2 regions of the Peribacillus sp. FSL M8-0224 genome follow, and region 2 is predicted to be linked to the other one. Evidence: a T-box and tRNA genes for the amino acid it is inferred to sense, from the RefSeq annotation. Region 2 holds a T-box; the other holds one or more tRNA genes.
What was found. The T-box of region 2 lies ahead of thrS (threonine--tRNA ligase). A T-box ahead of a tRNA ligase gene usually reads a tRNA of that ligase, here a tRNA-Thr.

Region 1: it has a tRNA-Thr gene. The T-box ahead of thrS (threonine--tRNA ligase) is inferred to sense a tRNA for this amino acid. The anticodon was not compared.

The regions. Positions count from the first base shown of each region.
Region 1 is NZ_JBBOOJ010000001.1:4,673,801-4,683,434, reverse strand. Features, by position in the region: rRNA gene MKX49_RS22780 (23S ribosomal RNA) at 1-1,746, shown strand, start outside; rRNA gene rrf (5S ribosomal RNA) at 1,866-1,981, shown strand; tRNA gene MKX49_RS22770 (tRNA-Val) at 1,993-2,068, shown strand; tRNA gene MKX49_RS22765 (tRNA-Thr) at 2,079-2,154, shown strand; tRNA gene MKX49_RS22760 (tRNA-Lys) at 2,176-2,251, shown strand; tRNA gene MKX49_RS22755 (tRNA-Leu) at 2,259-2,340, shown strand; tRNA gene MKX49_RS22750 (tRNA-Gly) at 2,349-2,423, shown strand; tRNA gene MKX49_RS22745 (tRNA-Leu) at 2,436-2,524, shown strand; tRNA gene MKX49_RS22740 (tRNA-Arg) at 2,535-2,611, shown strand; tRNA gene MKX49_RS22735 (tRNA-Pro) at 2,623-2,699, shown strand; tRNA gene MKX49_RS22730 (tRNA-Ala) at 2,717-2,792, shown strand; tRNA gene MKX49_RS22725 (tRNA-Met) at 2,821-2,897, shown strand; tRNA gene MKX49_RS22720 (tRNA-Ile) at 2,908-2,984, shown strand; tRNA gene MKX49_RS22715 (tRNA-Ser) at 3,005-3,097, shown strand; tRNA gene MKX49_RS22710 (tRNA-Met) at 3,201-3,274, shown strand; tRNA gene MKX49_RS22705 (tRNA-Asp) at 3,281-3,356, shown strand; tRNA gene MKX49_RS22700 (tRNA-Phe) at 3,380-3,455, shown strand; tRNA gene MKX49_RS22695 (tRNA-His) at 3,473-3,548, shown strand; tRNA gene MKX49_RS22690 (tRNA-Gly) at 3,553-3,626, shown strand; tRNA gene MKX49_RS22685 (tRNA-Ile) at 3,632-3,708, shown strand; tRNA gene MKX49_RS22680 (tRNA-Asn) at 3,721-3,795, shown strand; tRNA gene MKX49_RS22675 (tRNA-Ser) at 3,797-3,887, shown strand; tRNA gene MKX49_RS22670 (tRNA-Glu) at 3,891-3,962, shown strand; gene MKX49_RS22665 (TraR/DksA C4-type zinc finger protein) at 4,004-4,753, opposite strand; gene MKX49_RS22660 (1,4-dihydroxy-2-naphthoate polyprenyltransferase) at 4,900-5,820, opposite strand; gene MKX49_RS22655 (isochorismate synthase) at 6,120-7,529, shown strand; gene menD (2-succinyl-5-enolpyruvyl-6-hydroxy-3-cyclohexene-1-carboxylic-acid synthase) at 7,522-9,273, shown strand; gene menH (2-succinyl-6-hydroxy-2,4-cyclohexadiene-1-carboxylate synthase) at 9,270-9,634, shown strand, end outside.
Region 2 is NZ_JBBOOJ010000001.1:3,979,513-3,989,146, forward strand. Features, by position in the region: gene MKX49_RS19155 (amino acid permease) at 1-1,295, opposite strand, end outside; gene MKX49_RS19160 (LysE family transporter) at 1,399-2,031, opposite strand; gene MKX49_RS19165 (MFS transporter) at 2,175-3,407, opposite strand; gene asnA (aspartate--ammonia ligase) at 3,620-4,615, opposite strand; gene MKX49_RS19175 (LysE family transporter) at 4,849-5,475, shown strand; gene thrS (threonine--tRNA ligase) at 6,100-8,007, opposite strand; T-box leader at 8,067-8,289, opposite strand; T-box leader at 8,321-8,542, opposite strand; T-box leader at 8,573-8,793, opposite strand; gene MKX49_RS19185 (hypothetical protein) at 8,904-9,218, shown strand; gene MKX49_RS19190 (DUF7010 family protein) at 9,220-9,634, opposite strand, start outside.

The DNA of each region.
Region 1 (9,634 bases), 690 kb from region 2:
AACGTATCACCGAAGCTGTGGATTGACACCGTATGGTGTCGATGGTAGGAGAGCGTTCTAAGGGCGTTGAAGTCAGACCGGAAGGACTGGTGGAGCGCTTAGAAGTGAGAATGCCGGTATGAGTAGCGAAAGAAGGGTGAGAATCCCTTCCACCGAATGCCTAAGGTTTCCTGAGGAAGGCTCGTCCGCTCAGGGTTAGTCGGGACCTAAGCCGAGGCCGAAAGGCGTAGGCGATGGACAACAGGTTGATATTCCTGTACCACCTATACATCGTTTGAACGATGGGGGGACGCAGAAGGATAGGGTAAGCGCGCTGTTGGATATGCGCGTCCAAGCAGTTAGGCCGGAAACGAGGCAAATCCCGTTTCCATTAAGGCGGAGCTGTGATGGCGAGGGAAATATAGTACCGAAGTTCCTGATTCCACGCTGCCAAGAAAAGCCTCTAGTGAGATGTAAGGTGCCCGTACCGCAAACCGACACAGGTAGGCGAGGAGAGAATCCTAAGGTGTGCGAGAGAACTCTCGTTAAGGAACTCGGCAAAATGACCCCGTAACTTCGGGAGAAGGGGTGCTTTTTAGGGTGAATAGCCCAGAAAAGCCGCAGTGAATAGGCCCAGGCGACTGTTTAGCAAAAACACAGGTCTCTGCGAAGCCGCAAGGCGAAGTATAGGGGCTGACACCTGCCCGGTGCTGGAAGGTTAAGGGGAGAGGTTAGCGCAAGCGAAGCTTTGAACCGAAGCCCCAGTAAACGGCGGCCGTAACTATAACGGTCCTAAGGTAGCGAAATTCCTTGTCGGGTAAGTTCCGACCCGCACGAAAGGTGTAACGATCTGGGCACTGTCTCAACGAGAGACTCGGTGAAATTATAGTACCTGTGAAGATGCAGGTTACCCGCGACAGGACGGAAAGACCCCGTGGAGCTTTACTGCAGCCTGATATTGAATTTTGGTACAGCTTGTACAGGATAGGTAGGAGCCTGAGAAGCCGGAGCGCCAGCTTCGGTGGAGGCGTTGGTGGGATACTACCCTGGCTGTATTGAAATTCTAACCCGCGCCCCTTATCGGGGTGGGAGACAGTGTCAGGTGGGCAGTTTGACTGGGGCGGTCGCCTCCTAAAGAGTAACGGAGGCGCCCAAAGGTTCCCTCAGAATGGTTGGAAATCATTCGTAGAGTGTAAAGGCACAAGGGAGCTTGACTGCGAGACCTACAAGTCGAGCAGGGACGAAAGTCGGGCTTAGTGATCCGGTGGTTCCGCATGGAAGGGCCATCGCTCAACGGATAAAAGCTACCCCGGGGATAACAGGCTTATCTCCCCCAAGAGTCCACATCGACGGGGAGGTTTGGCACCTCGATGTCGGCTCATCGCATCCTGGGGCTGTAGTCGGTCCCAAGGGTTGGGCTGTTCGCCCATTAAAGCGGTACGCGAGCTGGGTTCAGAACGTCGTGAGACAGTTCGGTCCCTATCCGTCGCGGGCGCAGGAAATTTGAGAGGAGCTGTCCTTAGTACGAGAGGACCGGGATGGACGCACCGCTGGTGTACCAGTTGTCTTGCCAAAGGCATAGCTGGGTAGCTACGTGCGGACGGGATAAGTGCTGAAAGCATCTAAGCATGAAGCCCCCCTCAAGATGAGATTTCCCATGGCGCAAGCTAGTAAGATCCCTGAAAGATGATCAGGTTGATAGGTCAGAGGTGGAAGCATGGTGACATGTGGAGCTGACTGATACTAATAGATCGAGGACTTAACCAACGCTTTTTAAATAATGAAATACCTTCTTATTATCTAGTTTTGAAGGAATGAAAATTTCTTCTTGCATTTTCTCAAAAAGACGTTATAATAATATATGTCTTGAAAAAATGTTAAAATTGTTTGGTGACGATAGCGAAGAGGTCACACCCGTTCCCATTCCGAACACGGCAGTTAAGCTCTTCAGCGCCGATGGTAGTTGGGGGTTTCCCCCTGTGAGAGTAGGACGTCGCCAAGCAGGTTTCATATGGAGGATTAGCTCAGCTGGGAGAGCATCTGCCTTACAAGCAGAGGGTCGGCGGTTCGATCCCGTCATCCTCCACCATTTTACACCTGCCGGTGTAGCTCAACTGGTAGAGCAACTGACTTGTAATCAGTAGGTTGGGGGTTCAAGTCCTCTTGCCGGCACCATTTTTAAGATAGTACAAGCACGAGCCATTAGCTCAGTTGGTAGAGCATCTGACTTTTAATCAGAGGGTCGAAGGTTCGAATCCTTCATGGCTCACCATTTATATGCGGGTGTGGCGGAATTGGCAGACGCACCAGACTTAGGATCTGGCGCCGCAAGGCGTGGGGGTTCAAGTCCCTTCACCCGCATCTTTCATGCGGAAGTAGTTCAGTGGTAGAATACAACCTTGCCAAGGTTGGGGTCGCGGGTTCGAATCCCGTCTTCCGCTCCACTTTTCGTATGTGCCGGGGTGGCGGAACTGGCAGACGCACAGGACTTAAAATCCTGCGGTAGGTGACTACCGTACCGGTTCGATTCCGGTCCTCGGCACCATCATAAATATGCGCCCGTAGCTCAATTGGATAGAGCATCTGACTACGAATCAGAAGGTTGTAGGTTCGACTCCCGCCGGGCGCACCATGTTTTTATTGCGGGAAGTAGCTCAGCTTGGTAGAGCACTTGGTTTGGGACCAAGGGGTCGCAGGTTCGAATCCTGTCTTCCCGACCACGTGATTTTTAATGAATGGGGCCTTAGCTCAGCTGGGAGAGCGCCTGCCTTGCACGCAGGAGGTCAGCGGTTCGATCCCGCTAGGCTCCACCATTTTTCAATCAGAAACTTATATTATATTGGCGGTGTAGCTCAGCTGGCTAGAGCGTACGGTTCATACCCGTGAGGTCGGGGGTTCGATCCCCTCCGCCGCTACCAATAAATATAAGGACCTTTAGCTCAGCTGGTTAGAGCAGACGGCTCATAACCGTCCGGTCGTAGGTTCGAGTCCTACAAGGTCCACCATATTCATTTTTTTAAGCCGTGGAGGTATACCCAAGTTCGGCTGAAGGGATCGGTCTTGAAAACCGACAGGGGAGTCAAATCCCGCGGGGGTTCGAATCCCTCTACCTCCTCCATTTTTTCTAAAAGCAGCAAGTTGTTTTAAAACAACCTTACATAAAGGATGCGGACGAAACAATATTCACGAAAGCTTGATGCTAATCGTTTCATTATTACCGTCGCGGGGTGGAGCAGTCCGGTAGCTCGTCGGGCTCATAACCCGAAGGTCGCAGGTTCAAATCCTGTCCCCGCAATTATTAGGTCCCGTGGTGTAGCGGTTAACATGCCTGCCTGTCACGCAGGAGATCGCGGGTTCGATTCCCGTCGGGACCGCCATTATTTAAATTGAATACATATGTGGCTCAGTAGCTCAGTCGGTAGAGCAAAGGACTGAAAATCCTTGTGTCGGCGGTTCGATTCCGTCCTGAGCCACCATATCTTACAAAATTACGGCGATTGTGGCGAAGTGGTTAACGCACCTGATTGTGGTTCAGGCATTCGTGGGTTCGATTCCCATCAGTCGCCCCATTTCGCGGGTGTAGTTTAGTGGTAAAACCTCAGCCTTCCAAGCTGATGATGAGGGTTCGATTCCCTTCACCCGCTCCAAATATGGGCCTATAGCTCAGCTGGTTAGAGCGCACGCCTGATAAGCGTGAGGTCGATGGTTCGAGTCCATTTAGGCCCACCATATTCATATTGTTCCGCAGTAGCTCAGTGGTAGAGCATTCGGCTGTTAACCGAACGGTCGTAGGTTCGAGTCCTACCTGCGGAGCCACGGGGAAGTACTCAAGAGGCTGAAGAGGCGCCCCTGCTAAGGGTGTAGGTCGCGCGAGCGGCGCGAGGGTTCAAATCCCTCCTTCTCCGCCAGTTGGCCCGTTGGTCAAGCGGTTAAGACACCGCCCTTTCACGGCGGTAACACGGGTTCGAATCCCGTACGGGTCATAACAAAAAGGGAAGCATACATTCATGTATGCTTCTTTTTTTCATTTATTTTCCTTGATATAACCATCTTTTTGTTTATAGGGAATGTCTCCAAGTTGGGATTCTATATTTTCTTCTTTCAGGGTATCTTCATATTCCTTTTGCTTTTTGTTCGGTATATCCACTCTCGTTTTTCCTTCGATATCATTTGCGGCAAATCCTTCATAGTCTTCAGGAAATCCATCCGTTTCATCCTCGTTTTTATAAAGACCATTGTAATTGTCATGATCGCCGGTATAATCAGATGGCGTTTCTGATGTACCGAATTTGGCCACTTCACCAAAGCTATCTTCTTTAGCCGCCATTTCGATTCCATGACGATTTTCAAAATGATCACCCTTGGATGGAATCAGTATATCCTCTTCCACTGGCCTGTCTTGTGAAAGCGTTCGTTCTGGGGCATGCTCGACACAGTAGAGGGTGCTTGGGATCGCTTCAAGCCTCTCGATGGGGATTTCCTTATTGCAGGTTTTACAATGGCCATACGATCCTTCTTCCATGGCTTTCAAAGCTTCATCTATTTTCTCCATTTCGGATTGTGCATGCTCATCGAGTGCTTGATTCCGTTCCATCTCGAATAATTCGGTCCCTAGGTCAGCAGGATGATTATCATAGGATGATAATTCACCTACGGATTCCGTTTGGCTTTTATCCAGAACGGATTGTTCATCATTTTGAATTCTATTACATAGCTCATTTTTTTCTTGAAGCAGTTCTTTTTTGAATTTTTGCGTTTGTTGTTTCGTTGCCATATCCAATTCACTCCTTCTAAAGTCCAAATCTCTTTTTATATTGGTAAGGTGGTTGTATTATCTATTACCCGAATCGGAGTATAGGAAAACAATATGGAACGGAAGATAGAAAAAAGGACTGAGCGGATGGGCTCAGTCCCCGGAGATTATATAAGATAGCTGATGAATAATCCAATGGCCATGAGTAAGCCAAAGAAGGTGTTCGTTTGGGCAGTGGCTTTCATTGCCGGCACCATCGTGATCGGCTGTGTTTTACCTACGAAGCCTTTTATTGCGGCCATGGCCTTCGGTATGCTAAGGAAGGCAAGGAGAATCCAAGCCGTAACGCTTCCGGTAAGAACGAGCCCAACAAGCCATAGATAAGAGAAAGCGAACATGATTGCCATGAATGTCAGGGCGTTTTTCCTGCCCATCACGACTGGCATCGTTTTGCGGCCATGTGCCTTATCCCCATCATGATCTCGGAGGTTATTGGATAGGTTGATCAGCCCTACCAGTATCCCACTTGGAATGGCAATTAAGATGGCTGTTGAAGAAACATCACCGGTTTGAATGAAAAAGGCGATCAGGATTATCAAAAAGCCCATGAACAATCCAGAAAAAAGTTCCCCGAACGGTGTATATGAAATGGGCAGGGGACCGCCTGTATAAAGATAGCCGACAAGCATGCAAACGAGGCCTACTGCAGCAAGCCACCAAGACGATGCGGCACAGATATAGATTCCAATGATCAAGGCGATGGCATACATGCCAAGGGCCAAGTTCATGATTAGTCTGGGGGTCATCCCATGACGGACGATCCCGCCACCGATCCCTACGGATTCCTCCGTATCCAGGCCTCTCTTGAAATCATAGTATTCATTGAATAAATTGGTTGCAGCTTGAATCAGGATACTTGCAATCATCATGGCAGCGAATAGTAACCAATTCACTCCATCTTCCAAAAGTGCAATCACAGTTCCAAGTAAGACTGGGACAAAAGCTGCGGTTAGTGTATGTGGACGAATTAACTCCCACCAAATCTTCCAGGTCCGTTTAAGGGGAAGTCCGTCGTATTCTGTTTGCATTATTTCTCTCCTCAAAATCATTATTGGTTCTCTCGAAATTATAACAAATATTGAAATGTTGCACAAAAGGTTATCCTAATAAATGCAGGAAAAGTGGGTATGGGTGACAATTGAAATTCATGGGTGATGCATTTCCAAAATCAAGGGTATTTCTCTACATTCGCTAAGATTCATATAATAAGGAAAAAAGCAGGGAAGAATCGTTCGGTAAAGGGGCGTTTTATTGACATGAGGTTCAAGGGAGGTGTATCTTTAAATAGGTTAAATAGCTTTTAAAATGTACATTTGGGGGGATTTTTTTGGCTATCTCAGAGGAAACTGAACAGTTTCAGGGACTGGCTTCAGCTATACAAAAGGCGAAGGACTTGAATGATCAAGTTCTATTCAGTCATATTAAGAAGATTAAATGCAACAACCCCCTTTCATTTTATCAAGCTGGAAGAGAACGGTATGCGGGTGAACGCTTTTTCTGGGAGGACCCTGCAAAGGAAATAACCATCACCGGTTTAGGCAATGTTAAGAAACTCAAAGCGGCATCAAATGCCGAACGTTATAGAGAAGTCGAAAAGAGCTGGATCAAACTGCAGAATGATGCTGTCAAAACAGGAGTGACCGATGTAGAAGCGACAGGTCCTTTACTGTTTGGGGGCTTTTCTTTTGATTATGAAAATGACAGTACGCTCCTTTGGAATCAGTTCGGGGACAACCTGTTTTATATACCTGCCTTCATGCTTTCAATAGTGGGGAAACAAGCTTACTTAACGACAAACTTACTTTGTTCGCCTGATGATTCAGAAAAACTCTTCATAGATATGATAAATGAACGGGAAGCTTTCCTCTTCGAAAGCTTGGATGGCAATGGATTGGGTGCAAATTTCCTTGTTATGCAGAAGGAAGTCGAACCTGAGGAATGGAAGCGGACGGTCTCAGAGGCTGTTCAGGAAATCAAGACGACAGATCTCGACAAGATTGTTTTGGCAAGGGAGCTTCGACTTGGTTTTGAACGTTCCATCGATTCAGGGAAAGTGCTTGAACAATTGATTGCTGAGCAGCCATTGAGTTATATTTTCAGTTTGGAGGCTGGTGGTGACTGTTTTGTCGGTGCCACCCCCGAACGTTTGATTAAGAAACAGGGAAATGAAGTTTTTTCTACCTGTCTTGCCGGATCGATGCGGCGAGGGAAAGATGAGCAAGAAGATGTTTGTCTTGGTGAAGAATTGCTTCATGACCAAAAGAATTTACAAGAGCATCAATATGTCGTGTCGATGATATCCAATGCTTTTGATTCTGTATGCGAAAAGGTGATGGTCCCGGCCGGACCGACACTTATGAAAAACCGTCATATCCAGCATTTGTACACACCGGTTCGCGGTATATCCAAGGAAGGTGTCACGATTTTTGAATTCGTCGAGAGCCTCCATCCCACACCTGCCATGGGAGGACTTCCAAAAGAAAAGGCTGTTGTCCGAATTCGGGAATTGGAAGGTCTGGAACGCGGATTTTATGCGGGTCCTTTAGGCTGGGTGGATACGTATGGGAACGGGGAATTCGCTGTAGGGATACGTTCTGCCCTGATACAGAACAATGAGGCATCGCTCTTTGCCGGATGCGGAGTAGTGGAAGAATCGACACCCGAAAGTGAATTCCGGGAAACGGGGATTAAATTCAATCCGATGTTAAGTGCTTTAGGAGGAAATCTTAATGAATGACCGAGATGCATTGACAGCGTATGCTGCTTCATTCGTCGATGAGCTGGCACAAAATGAGGTGAAGCATGTGGTGGTGAGCCCAGGTTCACGATCCACGCCCCTGGCTTTGCTGCTAGTGGAACATCCTGATATCGAAATTCATATTAATGTGGATGAGCGTTCGGCTGCTTTTTTTGCCCTTGGTTTGGCTAAGGCCTTAAAAGAACCTGTCGGACTTCTTTGTACGTCCGGTACAGCCGCTGCAAACTATTATCCAGCCGTCATCGAGGCTTTCTATTCAAGAGTGCCGCTTATTGTACTTACAGCTGACCGTCCGCATGAATTGCGTGATGTCGGAGCCCCGCAGGCAATCGATCAAATACACCTCTACGGGAGACATGTAAAATGGTTTGTCGAAATGGCACTTCCTGAAAGCACGGATGGGATGATGCGGTATGCCAGAACGGTCGGTGCAAGGGCAGTGGCTACAGCGGCCGCTGAACCGGCAGGGCCTGTACATTTGAATTTCCCGCTTCGAGAACCATTGATTCCGGACCTGGACCAAGCAAAGGAGTACCGGCAAAATAAAAGGAAGCCTGCAGTGTTGATTGACAGTGGAGAACGGTCATTGTCCGCATCACAATTAGAAGCGGTTGCAACTACATTGTCAAAAGCTAAGCAAGGTATCATTGTATGTGGCGAATTACCGCATCCAGAGATGAAGGAAGCCATTGTCGCATTAGCGAAAAAACTTGCTTTTCCGGTACTGGCTGATCCCCTTTCACAGTTAAGGAGCGGAAGTCATGATAAAGCCGTCATCATTGATGCGTACGATACGTTTCTGCGCGATGAAACGGCAAAAGCGGCGTTCAGGCCGGAAGTGATCTTGCGATTCGGGGCAATGCCTGTTTCTAAACCGTTATTGTTATTCATGAAAAAACAAAAACAGGCGATTACTTTGGTCGTCGATGGCGGAGCAGGCTGGCGCGAACCAGCCGGTTTGGCAACGAATATGATTTACAGCGAAGAGAAAGATTTTTGTCTGCGAATAGCTGAAGGCATTACTTCTTCCCCTGATGATGAATGGCTTCGCTTATGGCAAACCGTCAACGGAGCGACGAAGGATGCCTTAGCCTCCGTCAGGGATGAAGCGGAGTTAAGCGAAGGCAAGCTGTTCGCCTTGCTTGCTGATATGATGCCATTGGAGTCGACGTTATTTGTCGGGAATAGTATGCCTATACGTGATTTGGATACTTTCTTTTTGAATAATGAAAAAGGAATCCAAACCATTGCCAATCGCGGGGCGAATGGCATCGATGGTGTCGTTTCCACTGCACTAGGCGTGAGCACGGTATCGGAAAATACAGTGCTGGCAATCGGGGATTTAAGCTTTTTCCATGATATGAATGGCTTGCTTGCAGCAAAACTTCAAAAACAAAATATCACGATTTTGCTGGTTAATAATGATGGCGGCGGCATTTTTTCCTTCTTGCCGCAGGCGAATGAGAGGGAACATTTCGAAACGCTATTCGGCACACCTCATGGGCTTGATTTTTCACATACTGCCCAGCTTTATGGCGGTAAATACAACAAGGTGCAAAATTGGGATGAGTTCGAGAAGGTATTTACAGAGTCGTTCGAAATTCAAGGTCTGAAAATCATCGAAGTACCGACAGAAAGAGAGTCCAATTTACAAAAGCATCGAAATTTGTGGAGCTTTGTTTCCCAGGAAATAAAAATGGTGTTAGACAGGGAAATATCATGAATATTGTCAGCAAGGATGTCAATTATGCTGTTGAAATAACGGGAAATGGGGATCCTCTTGTACTTTTGCATGGATTTACGGGAAATCGGGATACATGGAAATTTCTCATCCCGCTACTGAGTGACAGGTATACGCTGATCATGGTCGACATCATCGGACATGGCATGTCTGCGTCACCAGCCGATCATCGAAGGTATGAGCTGGAAAATGTGGCTGAGGATATCAAGTATATTTTGGATGTGTTACATTTCCCGAAAGCCCATATCCTTGGATACTCGATGGGCGGAAGGCTCGGATTGGGATTTGCCTGTTTGTATCCTGAGTATGTTGATACATTGATACTGGAGAGTGCTTCACCTGG
Region 2 (9,634 bases):
GGACGTATCTCTTTTTCAAGAAGTGTTCCACTTACGGCCGCTAAAATTAAAAGCAGTCCGAAAACCGCCGTAATCTTACTCCACATCTTATTTTCCAAGATTTTGAATGAAGAAAGAATGATGAATGCCCAGTTATACAAAAGCAATATACCAGCAGATGTTGTAATGTATTCATAAATCTTTCCTGGCAGGAGCAAGGCAGTGATGATTGATCCTAAAAGACCTAAGGCTCCAAGCCCCAGTGACGGCAGCGGAAGATCTTTAAATTTCTTGATCTTTTGCATGAATAATGCGGGTGCATTCCCATCATTGGATAGCGTTACCAATAAATTGGTTACACCGAATAGTGAAGCGGTCATCGTCGAGAAACCGGCAATGATGATCGCACCATTAAAAACGTGCGGGAAAAATGTCAGGTGATAACTGTCCAATGCCGAAACGAATGGGCTTTCTTTTTCACTGAATGCCCCTAACGAAATCATGGTTACGGCTAACCCCAATGAAACCACATATATAATGGTAAGGACCAAGAGCATGATCGTCCCTGCCTTTGGTGCATCTTCTTTCTTTTTAAGCTGCATCGCCATCAATCCAATGACCTCAATGCCGCCAAACGCATAAAAGGCATAGATAAGGGATGTCCAAAACCCCTTTAACCCTTTTGGGAATAATTCATTGAACGTATTCGGAAATGATGGCGGTTTCGCTCCAGCAAGACCGAACCAGCCGCAAACGGCACATATTGCAATGATGATAAACATTACGATTGCTGCTGTCTTAATTACAGCAAGGATGTTTTCCACCCTGTCGAACCCTTTTGTTCCCAGCAATACCACCACGATTGAAATAATGGCAAAACCGGATGCAAATAGCCAAAGCGGCACTTTCGGGAACCAAAATTGAGATAATAGCGAAAGCGCAGTAAGCTGGCTTCCCATGATCAATATATTGGAGGACCAATAATTCCAGCCACAGCTAAAGCCCGCCCATCGTCCAAATGCTTTATTGGCATAATAACAAAAAGAACCTTCTTGAGGATCGGCAGCCGTCATCTTGGCAAGCAGATTATAAACGATATAGGTACCCAGTGCAGCCAATACAAATGAAAATACAATGGATGGCCCAGTCGTTTTAATGCCTATGGTCGATCCGAGGAAATACCCTGTCCCGATCGTACAGCCTACCCCGACCAATGATAGCTGCCACCATTTCATGTCGCCCTGTTGTTCACCCGATGCATTGGAATCTTGGACAGCCTTTCCTTTCGCTGAACTGCAATTGGCTTTTGTTGTCATAACATTACCCCCTTCCATCATTCATAGTGTTGATAATGCCACAATGAATTATGCAAGGAAGAAGTTTTCAAATAAGCTATGTAATAACTTGAAGCATTCTCCTTTATGATAGGACAGCAGAAATGCCTTGATAAGCAAAATAAACCCCAAAGCCTACCAATGATAATCCAGAGATGATCGAAATGGCCATTAAGCTTTTTTCATTTAAGAACCTGCGAAATCCATTCGTTAATGCGGCTACAAAAAAATCCCAGCAGGTAAGACCAAGAAAGATCATCCCGCTATAAATGAAAAGTTGGGATGTCCCATAACTTGAAGCCGTTTTAGCTAAAACAGATCCATATATCCCCAACCAAAATAAAATGGACAATGGACTGGTCACGGACATGATGAACCCAGTCAAAAAACAGGAAATTAAAGAATCTCTATTCCTGTATTCATTTAATAATATCGTATTAACCCGTAATATACTTTCGACCCCGGAATAAATAAGCACAAATCCGCCAAAAAGCCAAAGAAATATCAGGACGATCGGGATTTCTAAAAACCGCACCATTCCTACATATACTAAAATCATGAACAAGGCATCTGCAATCATCGACCCTGCCCCAACGATCCAGGCATGCCAAAACCCGTTCTTGATTCCTTTATCGATACGAGCGGAGTTCACCGGACCGATCGGTGCTGCAAGGGTAAGTCCTAAGAAAAAGTAACTTAGCAGTAAATGTACACTCAAAAAGCATCACTCCTTCGAGCTAGTTCATGACTTGTACATTTTATGTGACAACCCTCTCCCTATAACCACATGCCAAAAAAATTTCCCAATTCACAAAAAAAGCCGTGGGAAAGCCCGGCTTTCTTGAGATGTATTGAAGCCGATTAGGCAGCAGCTTCTTTTTTGTCTGAACTAATGAATTTCATAACAATCAATACGATGCCTATACCAATGATCCCAGAAATGATATAGGTCATATTGATATGATTTTTCATGACAAGGGACATGACCGGAGGGCCTGCCGCAACGCCGATGAACCTTGATGACATGTAGAAGGAGGTTATCGTCCCCCGCTGTTCCTTTTCTATATTTTGAGTGATGATTGCGTCGAGTGTCGGCAATAAAGCACCAATTGCTATGCCCACCAAGCTTGTTATTACCAATAGAAGGACGACCCTGTTTTTAGTAAAACCGACAAATACAAGGCTGATTGAAAGGACAGCTAAACTGATCATGATGATCTTTTTCATGATTGGTAATTCCCCCTTAATTTTTTTCCCTGCAACATAAGAAGATACGCAAAGAAAAAATAGCGGGATCGCTATCACTAAACCTTTTTTGATTCCATGCAAATCATGGATTTTTTCCAGATTATCAGACAAAAAGAAAAGAACACCGAACAAAACCAACATGACAAAGACACCAATCAGGAAAACCGTATATAACCATTTCCCTTCCTTCTTGAATATTTTTTTCGTATCATGCCAGAAATCCTTGAATTTTTTCGGCTCATCCTTCTCCTTTGGTACCTTTATAAAGAAAAAGACCAAAACAATAGATATTAAACTGAAGAATGAAATCGAGAAGAATGGTAAAAACCAGATAAATGCAGCAAACAGGGAACCTAATATTGGACTTAGCACTTTCCCAAACGTATTCGAGGTTTCTATGATTCCCAAACAAGAACTCGTTTTTTCATCATCATCTTTGTATAAATCCCCCACCAAAGGCAAAATGATGGGCGAGGCCCCAGACGCCCCAATCCCTTGCAATACCCTGCCAATGATGATCCATGTATAGGGATTTTCCATTTTCCATGACGCATAACCAGCTATCAAACCACCGATAAGGGCTAGGATCAAGCTTGGCAGAATGACCATTTTCCGTCCGAATCGATCTGATAAATAACCAGCAATGGGAATTAAAAAGATGGATGCAACGGAATAGCTTGTTATCACCATACTTGATTGAAATGAAGATATCCCCACCTTTTCCTCGAAAATGGGCAAAACCGGGATAAGCATTGAATTTCCAAGTGTCATAACCAATGGAATCGATGCCATACTGATCAAGCACCACACGCTTACATCTTTATTTTGCTTCTCATGACCTTCCATACTTACACTCCTCATCCATTATAAAAGCAACTTATTGCATAAAAGGTAACCATTTGTGAAACCCATTTGTTTTGCATCATATATTAGATGTCTTAAATTATTATGTTATAGTGCAGAAACATTTATTCAGTTACGCTTCTCCCAAAATTACCCCTATTCCCTTTAAAACAAAAAAACCATTCTGTTTAAGAATGGTTTGAGTTCTTTCGTCTTTATAAAAGAATAATATTCCTTTTTTCACATTCCTCTATTATTTGGTCATTCCATACCGAAACCTGAACCTCGCCAATATGTGCTTTCTTCAACAAAAACATGCATAATCTGGATTGCCCTATTCCCCCGCCTATTGAATACGGAAGCTTTCCTTCCAATACGGCCTTATGATAATCCAGCACCTTACGATTTTCGTTTTTGGATAATCTTAATTGTTTTAACAATGACTTTTCATCTACTCGAATGCCCATTGAAGAAACCTCAAAAGCACATTCCAAGAGTGGGTTCCATAAAACGATATCTCCATTTAGATCCCAATCATCATAATCCGGTGAACGTCCATCATGCTTTTCCCCCGATTGTAACGCTCCGCCAATTTTCATAATGAAAATTGCACCATATTTCTTCGCTGCCACGTTCTCTCTTTCCTTCGGAGTAAGATCCGGGTATAAATGCTCCAACTCCTGGGTCGTAATGAAGTGAATGTCCTCAGGTAACACAGGCGTAAGCAGATGATGGAATTCAAACATATAACGTTCGGTCGATTTAATGGCACCATATATTTTTTTCACTTCGGATATTAATGTATCCACGTTACGTTGTTCTTTCGTTATGACTTTCTCCCAGTCCCATTGATCCACAAATAACGAGTGTAAATGATCCAGTTTTTCATCACGTCTTATTGCATTCATATTTGTGTAAATGCCTTCATCACAAGCCAAACCATACCTTGAAAGAGTGATTCTTTTCCACTTTGCCAAAGATTGAACCACTTCTATATGTTTATTCTTAATATCCAGAGCATCAAAGGTAAGAATCCGCTCCACACCATTTAAATTGTCATTGATGCCATTACCTTCATGTAAAACGAAAGGGGCTGATACTTTAATAAGGTTTAACGCATTTGAAAGTCCTTCTTCAAAATGATCCTTCATTTCATTTATTGCAATATCAGTATGCATGATATCAAGAATTGTTTTATATTTATTCGGCATTGATAATTCAGGCATAATTCTCCTCCAATTCCGCTTTGAATAGCGCATGCACTAAAATTGGCTTCTTTCCATTTGACTAAATTACATTATGAAGGAGTTTTCTATGTTGTTACAAAAACACCAGGTCAGACAAGGCGGACTAAACTTAAAAAATAGGACTAAAAAGGTGGTACAAGTCCAAATGTTTGAATACATTCAAATAAGCGAAGATGTATAAACGATGAGGTGATGAATTGGGTGTTTTTTTCAGCTTTGTATTATTAGGTTTATCACTGGCGGCTCCTATCGGTCCCATAAACGCTGCTCAATTGGACAAAGGAATCAAGAAGGGTTTTTGGCATGCCTGGGTATTTGGCTGGGGTGCCATTTTAGCGGATTTTGTTTTTATAGCCCTCGTCTTTTTCGGTGTCGTCCACTTTTTGGACAACTCCTTCATGAAGACATTTTTATGGCTTTTTGGATTTTTCGTCCTGACCTATACCGGAATCGAAAGCCTGCTAAGTGCAGGGAAGATTGAAGTGAATGCACGAAAAGCGAAAGATTCCCTTTTTTCTTCATTCCTGACAGGATTCATCATGTCCCTTTCGAATCCTTTATCCATTTTGTTTTGGCTGGGGATTTACGGCTCCATTCTCGCAAACTCCGCTTCAAAATATGATATGGATGATTTACTTTTATACAGCTCAGGAATCCTTGTCGGCCTCTTAACCTGGGATTTCGTAATGGCCATCATCGCCAGCACCTTCAGACGCTTTTTATCCAAACCCATTCTAATGGGCATCTCGATCATTTCGGGGATATCCCTTATAGGAATCGGCCTATACTTTGCCATCCAGGCAGCCAAGGTTTTATTTACATAAGAAGTTGAGCATTAACTCGTGAATTCGAATAAATTTCTTTTATATAAAATAGGCCGCCTATTTTATTATCCCTCATTGTTCATGTCCTGAAAGGGTAAACACAAAGGGAGGATTTCTTGAATGACGGCTATTACTCTTATAATGTTCCATATTATTACGATAATTCTTATGCTAATTTGCCTTATTATGATGACAGACTGCCAGTACAAACACTGGTTCCAGTAGCCACTATTTAGAGCCATTTAAACGCAGGCCGGCAAGGTCATTGCTTCAGAGGTTTTTGGGGTAACACCCAGCACACCTTTATTTTAATGGGGATAAATAATACTAACTGGAATGGTACAGATACTCGAAGGCGGCATACCAAATGAGGTACATCATATAGATATAGTTGGATTACAATAAGGTTAACCTGCCCTGTCGGTGGCGGCGGTCAAGGCGGCCCGGGGGGTAACTGTTTTCAGCAGTTCATTCCTGGTGTTGGCTGGGTATGGATTTGTAGATAAAAAGAAACAGCCGATTTATTCGGCTGTCTTTTCTTATTCCATTTACTCGTGAATTACGTGCTTTTACTCGTGAGTTTCTCGCTTTTACTCGTGAATTCCAATTTAAGCTGCTTTCCTGTTAGATGCTGCGTTCTTTTATTTGCTGGACCATATTCTTGATGAACGTTTCTATTGTGACATTTTCAAATTCTTGTTCCCCGTATTTACGGACATTTACTTCATTTTCTTTTTCTTCTTTATCTCCAAGGACCAGCATATATGGGATTTTCCCCATTTGTGCTTCCCTGACTTTATACCCCAGCTTTTCATTCCGATCATCGATTTTCACTCTTATGCCTTGATTCTTCAGTGCTTTTTGAACCTGTAAACAATAATCCAGATGAACTTGTGAGACAGGGATGATCTGTACTTGCACCGGGGCGAGCCATACTGGAAAAGCACCGGCAAAATGTTCTATCAGGATTCCAAAAAATCGATCGATCGATCCAAAGATGGCACGATGAATGACGACCGGACGGACTTTTTCATTATTTTCATCGATATAAGTCAGATCAAATTTGTCGGGCATTTGAAAATCAAGTTGGATTGTTGCACATTGGTGGCTTCGTTTTAATGCATCTTTAATATGAAAATCAATTTTTGGTCCATAAAATGCCCCGTCCCCTTCATTTACTTGATATTGTATCCCGATGCTTTCCAGAACATTTTTCAGGGCTGTTTCAGAAGCTTCCCAAAGGGATTCATCGCCCATTGAATCCTCCGGACGAGTCGAGAGCTCCACGGAATACTCGAATCCAAAAGTGCGATACACCTTATCGATCAGATGAAACACTTGTTTAATTTCACTTTCGATTTGATCCTGCCGTACATAGATGTGGGCATCATCCTGACAAAATGTACGGACACGCAGCATCCCGTTCAATGCACCGCTATATTCATGCCGGTGGACTTGACCGAATTCGGCCATCCGGATGGGTAAATCCCTGTAAGAATAAAGACTGTTTTTGAATATAAGCATATGACCCGGACAGTTCATTGGCTTCATCGCGAATTTTGTTTGATCCACCTCAGTGAAGTACATATTCTCGTGATAATGATCCCAGTGGCCCGATTGTTCCCATAACCGCTGGTTCATCATGAAAGGAGTCCGAACTTCGTCGTAATCAGCTTCAGTCTGAAGCTCCCGCGAGAACTTCTCCAATTCATTTCTAACGATTTGTCCTTTCGGTAAATAAAATGGCATTCCAGGGGCTTCCTCCGAAAACATGAATAACTCCAACTGCTTCCCTAATTTACGGTGATCGCGTTTGGCCGCTTCTTCCAGGAATTTAAAATGATCCTGTAAATCCTTATTCTTTCGAAAAGCCACGCCATACACCCTTTGGAGAACTTCATTTTGATTGTCTCCCCGCCAATAGGCACCAGATACACGAGTCAATCTGAATGATTTTACAAATGATGTGGATGGAAGGTGCGGCCCTCTGCAAAGATCGATGAATTCCCCCTGTTGATAGAGCGTTAATTTTTCACCATTGGGGATGTTCTTGGCTATATCCAACTTGAATGACTCCCCTCTGCCCTCGAATAACTTCACAGCTTCTTCATATGTCACTTCGATCCTTTTAATTTCCAGATTTTCACTTATGATATGTTCCATCTCTTTTTCAATGGCTTGCAGATCTTCTGAGCTCAAAGGATGGTCTAACTTAAAGTCATAGTAAAAACCGTCTTCCACGACTGGTCCCATCCCTAATTCCACATTTTTGTATAATCTTTTTACAGCCTGTGCCAAAACATGCGCCGCTGTATGCCGTAATACTTGTAATCCTTCATCCGAATCGAGAGTCAAGATCGACAGTTCGCCATCTTTATTAAGCATGTGACTTAGATCAACCAGTTGCTTATCCAGTTTTCCAGCTACTGCCTTTTTCCTTAAACTTGAGCTGATTGAGCTTGCCACACTTTCCACTGTGATCCCTTGCGGATACTCCTTTTGCTGCCCATCCGGGAATTGTACTTTAATCATTTTTTCACCCATCACATAAACACCCCTTTTTAATAATAAAAAAACGCACACATCCCTATGCAAGGGACGAGTGCGTTTACCCGTGGTTCCACCCAATTTCCCATAAGCAAAAAACACTCATGGCTCTGGAGCTTGTAACGCAGCTTAGACGATATCAGTTACTTTTTGTTCACCGATATAGCTCAAAGGCGGTAAATCAGTTTCCTAAGCCAGGAAGTTCGCAGCTGCCCTTCCCTCTCTGCAGACCGTAAAAATGATTCATGTCCTTATCATCGCCATATTTTTATATAGAAAAAAACGCACACATCCCTATGCAAGGGACGAGTGCGCTTACCCGTGGTTCCACCCAATTTCCCATAAGCAAAAAACACTCATGGCTCTGGAGCTTGTAACGCAGCTTAGACGATATCAGTTACTCTTGTTCACCGATATAGCTCAAAGGCGGTAAATCAATTTCCTAAGCCAGGAAGTTCGCAGCTATCCTTCCCTCTCTGCAGACCGTAAAAATGATTCATGTCCTTATCATGGCAATAATTATAATAATAAAAAACGCACCCATCCCTATGTAAGGGACGAGTGCGTTTACCCGTGATTCCACCCAATTTCCCATAAGCAAAAAATACTCATGGCTCTAGAGCTGTAACGCAGCTTAGACGATATCAGTTACTCTTGTTCACCGATATGGCTCAAAGGCGGTAAATCAGTTTCCTAAGCCAGGAAGTTCGCAGCTGCCCTTCCCTCTCTGCAGACCGTAAAAATGATTCATGTCCTTATCAATGCTTCTAAAATTTTATATTGTTATATATATTACAATATATTCCCATAAGTGACAACCTCAATTTTTTTCATTCCATTACTAACACCAAATTGGTATAATTAGTAAAAAAGGAGTCTCTATGAAACGTTTAAGCAATTGGTCAATCGCATTTGCAGTGATTGGTATCCTATCATTTTGCTGTTCCCTTGCTTTTTCAAAAGCGTCCGAGCTGCTTATGATTTCAGGATTCGGTGCGTTGCTAATTGGTATGTTATGCAGCTTAGGGGCCATGTATAAAAATGAAAGAGGAATGTCGAAATTTTTGGCTGTGGCTGCATTCTTTCTTTTAAGTTTCATTCTCGTTTGGAATGAACCATTTCAAATTGTCAGGCTCTTGACCTGGATGAAAAATCAAATGAAAAAACCCGTTCGCCATGACGGGTTTTTTCATTGATTCATTCTTCATCGGCTATCGTTCGACTTGAATTCTTTATTCCAAGCCATAGCGTAAGTCCAGTGGTCCAGAGTATTAGCGCGCATCCAAAGCCGAGCAATGATAACGGTGCAAGGATTTGATACTCCCCAAGCATGACGGTGTCTGGCACTATCAGCCATGTAATAAGCGCCAATAAACAGAGAAGCACACCTGTTGCATAATAAACCTTGATTTGGAAAAGTGACGCCAATGGTAAAAAATGAATCCCTACAATAATGGCAATGACTCCCGGTATAAGATCGGTCTGATTGATCAAGTTACAGATGGCAATGGCAATCCCGATCAGCAAACCTTCGGCAATGAAGACCATATTAAACAAAAATCCGATACGCTTAAGACGTCTTGCCCCATCATCTGAAACTTGATTGGACATT